Linked DNA regions of Massilia litorea. The protein of the gene in region 2 interacts with the protein of the main gene of each other region in a pairwise test. Links are inferred from orthologs where the notes say so. Each region holds a gene or a part of one and is shown on either strand. Other genes may lie near its edges.

Region 1 (3,337 bases), 2.5 Mb from region 2 along the record:
ACTTCGCCGATCGTGAAGTAGCGCTTCGCCGGGATCGGCGGCAGCGCGGTCAGTTCAATCTTGTTCGGGCGATCGTTCATGGCTCACTTTCAAACGCACTTCGCAGCCGCACTCAGGCGGCGCGCGCCAGGGATGCCGGACTGATTTCTTCAACCATGCCCTTCAGTTTCTGGCTGGCGTGGAAGGTCACGACGCGGCGCGCCGTGATCGGAATCTCTTCCCCGGTTTTTGGATTGCGGCCCGGCCGCTGCGGCTTGTCGCGCAACTGGAAGTTGCCGAAGCCGGACAGCTTGACAGCCTCGCCGCGCTCGAGCGCGTTACGGATCTCGTCGAAGAAGGTCTCGACCATGTCCTTGGCTTCGCGCTTGTTCAGGCCGACCTGCTCGAAGAGCAACTCGGCCAGCTCGGCCTTGGTAAGGGTCGGCAGGTCCTTTTCCGCTTCTTTCCGTACCCGCGCCACCTGCATCGCGCGATGCAGATCGGCCGCCAGAGCCTCCTGGAATACGGCCGAATCAACGTCGTTGTTATTAATTTTGAAGCCCTGCCTTCAGATGGACATGTTTTGGATGTAAAACTTAGCCACGCAATTTTGCGTTGTGTTTTTCTCTTGCGGCCTCGGCCACGGCAGCCATCACGGCCTCCACGACATCGTCCTGCAAGGTCGATTGAGTATCTTGCAAGCTAAAGCGGAAAGCAAGCGATTTTTCGTCCGCCTCCAGTCCCTTGCCGCGGTATTCATCAAACAAAACAACGGCTTGCACGATCTTGCCGTTCGGGTGGGCGGCAATTGCCGACTCGAACGCATCGATCACGGACTGGGCCGGAACGTCCTGTTTGACCACCAGCGCGAGGTCGCGCGTGGCGCCCGGGAACTTCGAAATCTCGGTGTAGACCGGGACCACGCGTTCCTGCAAGGCGGCGGCGTCGACTTCGAACAGCACCGGCGCCTGCGGCAGGTCGTACTTCTGCAGCCAGCGCGGATGCAGTTCGCCGATGAAGCCGACCACGCGGCCATCGAGCTCGACATTGGCGCAGCGGCCCGGGTGCAGCGCCGGGTGCTCAGCCTTGACGAAGCGTACCACACGCGGCGAAAACAGCGCTTCCAGGTCGGCTTTCACGTCGAAGTAGTCGACCGCACGGGTCGGCTGGCCCCACTGCTCGTCCGCCACCGGGCCATAGGCCATGGCGGCCACGCGCTTGGGCTGGTCGAAGCCGGCCACGCTCAGCGGACCATCGGTCGTGACGTCGTTGCGCTTGAAGATCGCGCCGACTTCGAACACGCGCACCCTGCCCGCCTTGCGGTTCAGGTTATAGCGCACGTTGGCCAGCAGGCCGCCGATCAGGGTCGAGCGCATCACGCTCATCTGGCTGGCGATCGGATTCTGCAGCTTGATCGGGGAATCGTTGCCCGCGAAATCCTGTTCCCAGACGCTTTCCACGAAGCTCATGTTGACGACTTCCTGATAGCCGAGATCAGCCAGCTGGTGCCGCATGGCGAACAGCGAGCGGCTGTTTTCCGGTTCGATCAGCATGGCGGATGGCGCCACCGGCGGATTGGCCGGAATGTTTTCGAAGCCATACACGCGCGCGACTTCCTCGATCAGGTCTTCCTCGATCTCGATGTCGAAACGGTAGGACGGCGCGGTGACCGCGAACTTGCCTGCCTCATGCGTGAACGGCAGGTGCAGGCGGGTGAAAATGTCGGCCACCATCTCGTCGGTAATCGGTACGCCGATGACCTTCTGGGCGCGCGCCGTGCGCAGCACGACCGGCTTACGCTCAGGCAGGTTCGCGACCTGGTCGTCGACCGGACCGACTTTCGTATTGTCCGTGCCGCAGATCTGCAGGATCAGCGCCGTGATGCGCTCGATGTGCTCGACGGTCGTCGCATAGTCGACGCCGCGCTCGAAGCGGTGCGCCGCGTCGGTCGAGAAATTGTACTTGCGGGCACGGCCCTGGATCGCGTTCGGCCACCAGAAGGCCGCTTCCAGGTAGATGTCGGTGGTGTCCAGCGTGACGGCGGTCGAGTCGCCGCCCATGATGCCGGCCAGCGATTCGATTTCCTTGTCGTCGGCAATCACGCCGACCCACTCGTCGACTTCGACGGTGTTGCCGTTCAGGAGTTTAAGGGATTCGCCTTTCTTGCCCCAACGCACGTCCAGGCTGCCGTGGATCTTGTTCATGTCGAACACGTGCGACGGACGGCCGACTTCCAGCATGACGTAGTTCGAGATGTCGACCAGGGCCGAGACCGAGCGCTGGCCCGAGCGCTCCAGGCGCTGCTTCATCCACTCCGGCGTTGCCGCTTTCGCGTTGAGACCGCGGATCACGCGGCCCGTGAAGCGGCCGCACAGGTCGGGCGCGGAAATTTTCGCCGGCAGGATTTCGTCCATTGTCACGGCAACCGGGACCGTGGTCGGAAGATGCAGCGGGGTACCGGTGAGCGCGGAGACTTCGCGCGCCACGCCCAGCACCGACAGGCAGTCCGCCTTGTTCGGGGTCAGCTTGATCGTGAACTTCAGGTCGTCCAGGCCGAGGTAGTCGCGGATGCTGGTGCCGACCGGCGCATCAGGCGGGAGTTCCATCAGGCCGCTGCTCTCTTCCGAGATTTTCAGTTCCTTGGCCGAGCACAGCATGCCCTGCGACTCGACGCCGCGCAGCTGGCCGACCTTGATTTCGAAGGGCTTGCCGTCCGCGCCCGGCGGCAGGACGGCGCCGGCCTTGGCGCAGATCGCCTTCATGCCGGCGCGCACGTTCGGTGCGCCGCAGACGATGTTCAGGAGCGTGCCGGTACCGACGTTCACCTGGCAGACGTTCAGGCGGTCCGCGTTCGGGTGTTTCGCCACTTCGACCACTTCGGCCACGACCACGTTCGAGAACGGCGGCGCGACCGGCTCGACCTCTTCGACTTCCAGGCCGGACATCGTCAGCAGGTGGGACAGTTCATCCGAAGACATTTTCGGATCGACCATGGAACGGAGCCAGTTTTCGGAGAATTGCATAATCTTGCCTTCAGCTGCAGGTGATTGTTATTAGTTGAACTGCTTCAGGAAACGGAGATCGCCTTCATAAAAGAGGCGCAAGTCGTTGATCCCGTAACGCAGCATCGTCAGGCGCTCGAGGCCGGAGCCGAACGCGAAGCCGATGAACTTTTCCGGATCCAGCCCGAAGTTGCGCACGACCGTCGGATGCACCTGGCCGGCGCCCGAGACTTCCAGCCAGCGGCCCTTCAGCGGACCGGAACCGAAGGCGATGTCGATCTCGGCCGACGGTTCCGTGAACGGGAAATACGACGGACGGAAGCGCACCTGCAGGTCGTCGGTCTCGAAGAAGGCCT
Region 2 (3,299 bases):
TCGCGCGCGTATTTGCACCACCTGCACCGTTCGAACGAAATCCTGGGCGCGCGGCTGAATACGATTCACAACCTGCACTATTACCTGAAACTGATGCAGGAGATCCGCGACGCGATCGACGCCGATGGCTTCCACGGCTTCCGCCTGAAGTTCGCAGCCGATCGCGCCCGCGGGGTGTGATGTTGTAGGTGGGCACTCCGTGCCCACGCGGTCATGCCGGGGCGGACCGTACAAAATGATCTCGCCCCCAATTTCCACCTTGCAATTTATGAATGTCATTCCCACATGGTGCGGAATGGCCGCTGGCAGTTCGCCGGTGCTAGAATACAGCGCTGTTTTTTTTATCTCACAATCGGAGTCCTTGTGTTCATTTCCAACGCGTACGCGCAAACCACCACCGCTGCCGACCCTGGCCTGATGGGCAACCTGACGACCTTCGCTCCGCTGCTCATCATGTTCGTGGTCATGTACTTCCTGATGATCCGTCCCCAGCAGAAGCGCCAGAAGGAAATGAAGTCGATGATGGAAGCGCTGGCCAAGGGCGACGAAGTCGTCACCGCCGGCGGCATCCTGGGCCGTGTGGTGCAGGTGAAAGACGCCTACGTCACCCTGGAAGTGGCGACCGGTACCGAAATGGTCGTGCAGAAGAACGCAGTCACCACGCTGCTGCCGAAGGGTACCCTGAAGTCCCTGTAAGCCTGCGCCGCGGCCCCCGGGCCGCTGTCGCTCAACACCCAACGCTGGAACACTATGAATCGCTATCCCGTCTGGAAATACATACTGATCGCTGTCGCGCTCCTGCTGGGTGCGCTGTACACGGCGCCTAATTACTTCGGCGAATCGCCGGCGTTGCAGGTTACGACCGGCAAGACCGCGGTCAAGATCACGAGCGACACCACGGCCCGCGTCGCGGATGTGCTCACACGCGAAGGTGTTCCGGCTAAACAAGTGTCTCTGGAAGGCACCGGCAACTCGACGGCCGTGCGTGCACGCTTCGACACGACCGACGCCCAGTTCAAGGCCAAGCTCGCGCTCGAGCGCCAGCTCAACCGCGACCAGGCCGACCCCGATTACATCGTCACCGTCAACCTGGTGAAGAATACCCCCGCCTGGATGCAGAAACTGCGTGCGCTGCCGATGAACCTCGGCCTCGACTTGCGCGGCGGCGTCCACTTCCTGCTGCAGGTCGATGCCAAGGCCGTGCTGGAAACCAAGATGAAGGGCACGCAAGCGAGCGTGCGCAGCATCCTGCGCGACAAGAACGTGCGCCACGCCGGCATCGAGCGTAGCGGCAACACCGTGGAAGTGACCTTCCGCGATGCCGAAACCCGCGCCGCCGCCCGCAGCGTGCTGTCGAGCCAGGTTCAGGACCTGCAATTGGCGGACGCCGCCGACGGCAGCGACCTCAAGCTCCTGGTGACCCTGAAGCCGGAAGCGCTCAAGCGCACCGTGGAAGAGGGCGTGAACCAGAACATCACGACGCTGTCCAAACGTATCAATGAACTGGGCGTGACCGAACCGGTCATCCAGCGCCAGGGCGCCGACCGTATCGTCGTGCAATTGCCGGGCGTGCAGGACGTGGCCCGCGCGAAAGACATCATCGGCCGCACCGCGACCCTGGAAATGCGCATGGTCGATCCGACCGTGACGCCAGGCACCGAACTGTCGGCCGCAGTGCCGCTGAACTCGGAACTGTTCACCGAAGGCCGCGGCGCTCCGGTCGTGGTCTCGAAAGATATTATTTTGACCGGCGACTATATCTCCAGCGCGGTCGCTACCTTCGACCAGAACCAGCAGCCTGCCGTGTCGATCGACCTGAACGGCGACGGCGGCCGCAAGATCCGCCTCGTGACCCGAGAGAACATCGGCAAGCGCATGGCGGTCCTGTTGAAAGAAAAGGGCAAGTACACCGTGCCGACGGCGCCGACTATCCAGGGCGAACTGGGCTCGACTTTCCAGATCACCGGCATCGGCAGCATCGAAGACGCCAACGAACTGGCGCTGCTGCTGCGCTCGGGCGCCCTGTCGGCGCCGATGGAATTCATTGAAGAACGCGTGGTCGGCCCGCAGCTGGGTGCCGAAAACATCAGCCGCGGCCTGCACTCGACGGTCTGGGGCTTCCTGGCCATTACCGTCTTCATGATCATCTACTACAACATGTTCGGCGTCTTCAGTGCACTGGCGCTGGCGGCCAACGTGCTGTTCCTGCTGGCGCTGCTGTCGATGCTCCAGGCCACGCTGACCCTGCCGGGTATCGCGGCAATTGCGCTGGCGCTCGGTATGGCGATCGACGCGAACGTGCTGATCAACGAGCGCATCCGTGAAGAGCTGCGTGGCGGCGCCACGCCGCAACAGGCGATCACGCATGGCTTCAGCCACGCCTGGGACACGATTTTCGACTCGAACGTCACCACCCTGATCGTCGGCCTGGCGCTGCTGATCTTCGGTTCGGGCGCCGTGCGCGGCTTTGCCGTCGTGCACACCCTGGGCATCCTGACCTCGATGTTCTCGGCCGTGTTCGTCATGCGCGGCATCGTCAACCTGTGGTACGGCCGTCGCGGCAAGAAGGTCACGAAGCTGTCCGTGGGCACCGTCTGGACCCCGGGCCTGCCCGCTGAAAAGAAATAAGGACTAGGGAATCGTCATGGAATTTTTCAAAATCAAACGGGACATCCCGTTCATGCGCCACGCCTTGATCTTCAACGTGATCTCGGCGCTGACCTTCGTTGCGGCGGTGTTCTTCCTGGTGACCAAGCACCTGAATTTCTCGGTCGAATTCACCGGCGGTACCGTGATGGAGCTGCGTTATCCGCATGCGGCCGACCAGGAAAAGATCCGCGGCACGCTGCGCGGCATCGGCTATGAAGCGCCCGAGGTGGCCAGCTTCGGTACCGCGCAGGACATCATGCTGCGCCTGCCGCCAGTCAAGAACGCCAGCGGCGCGACCGCCTCGAACCAGGCTTTCGCTGCCGTCTGCGCGTCCGAAGGCGGCACGCCCAAGCAGATCACGGTGCTCGAGAAGGGCCAGCAAGTGGCGCGCACCAGCTGCGCAAATGCCGCCGGCGCAGAAGTCGTCACGCTGCAGCGCGTCGACTTCGTCGGTCCCCAGGTCGGCGACGAACTGGCCCACGACGGCCTGAACGCGCTGCTCATGGTGGTGATCGGCGTGGTGGTCTATCTCGCCGTGCGCTTCGAATGGAAATTCGCGGTCGCCGCCATCCTGGCGAACCTGCACGACGTCGTCATCATCCTGGGCTTCTTCGCCTTCTTCCAGTGGGAATTCTCGCTGACCGTCCTGG

The links.
Region 1: the proteins of secD (region 2) and pheT interact in binary tests that used the Escherichia coli proteins (3 or more experiments, as listed by UniProt). The link is inferred for Massilia litorea from one-to-one orthologs.

The regions. Positions count from the first base shown.
Region 1 is NZ_CP062941.1:3,443,749-3,447,085, reverse strand. The notes cover bases 290-3,308. They hold pheT (phenylalanine--tRNA ligase subunit beta), read right to left. Parts: upstream 3,003-3,308; coding sequence 576-3,002; downstream 290-575. Other genes in these bases: pheS (phenylalanine--tRNA ligase subunit alpha), read right to left, coding at 3,033-3,308; LPB04_RS15540 (integration host factor subunit alpha), read right to left, coding at 290-466. Outside these bases: LPB04_RS15545 (MerR family transcriptional regulator), read right to left, coding at 1-80; more of LPB04_RS15540, read right to left, coding at 113-289; more of pheS, read right to left, coding at 3,309-3,337.
Region 2 is NZ_CP062941.1:967,241-970,539, reverse strand. The notes cover bases 209-3,189. They hold secD (protein translocase subunit SecD), read left to right. Parts: upstream 209-750; coding sequence 751-2,628; downstream 2,629-3,189. Other genes in these bases: secF (protein translocase subunit SecF), read left to right, coding at 2,645-3,189; yajC (preprotein translocase subunit YajC), read left to right, coding at 364-696. Outside these bases: tRNA guanosine(34) transglycosylase Tgt, read left to right, coding at 1-180; more of secF, read left to right, coding at 3,190-3,299. UniProt on the Escherichia coli protein: Part of the Sec protein translocase complex. Interacts with the SecYEG preprotein conducting channel. SecDF uses the proton motive force (PMF) to complete protein translocation after the ATP-dependent function of SecA.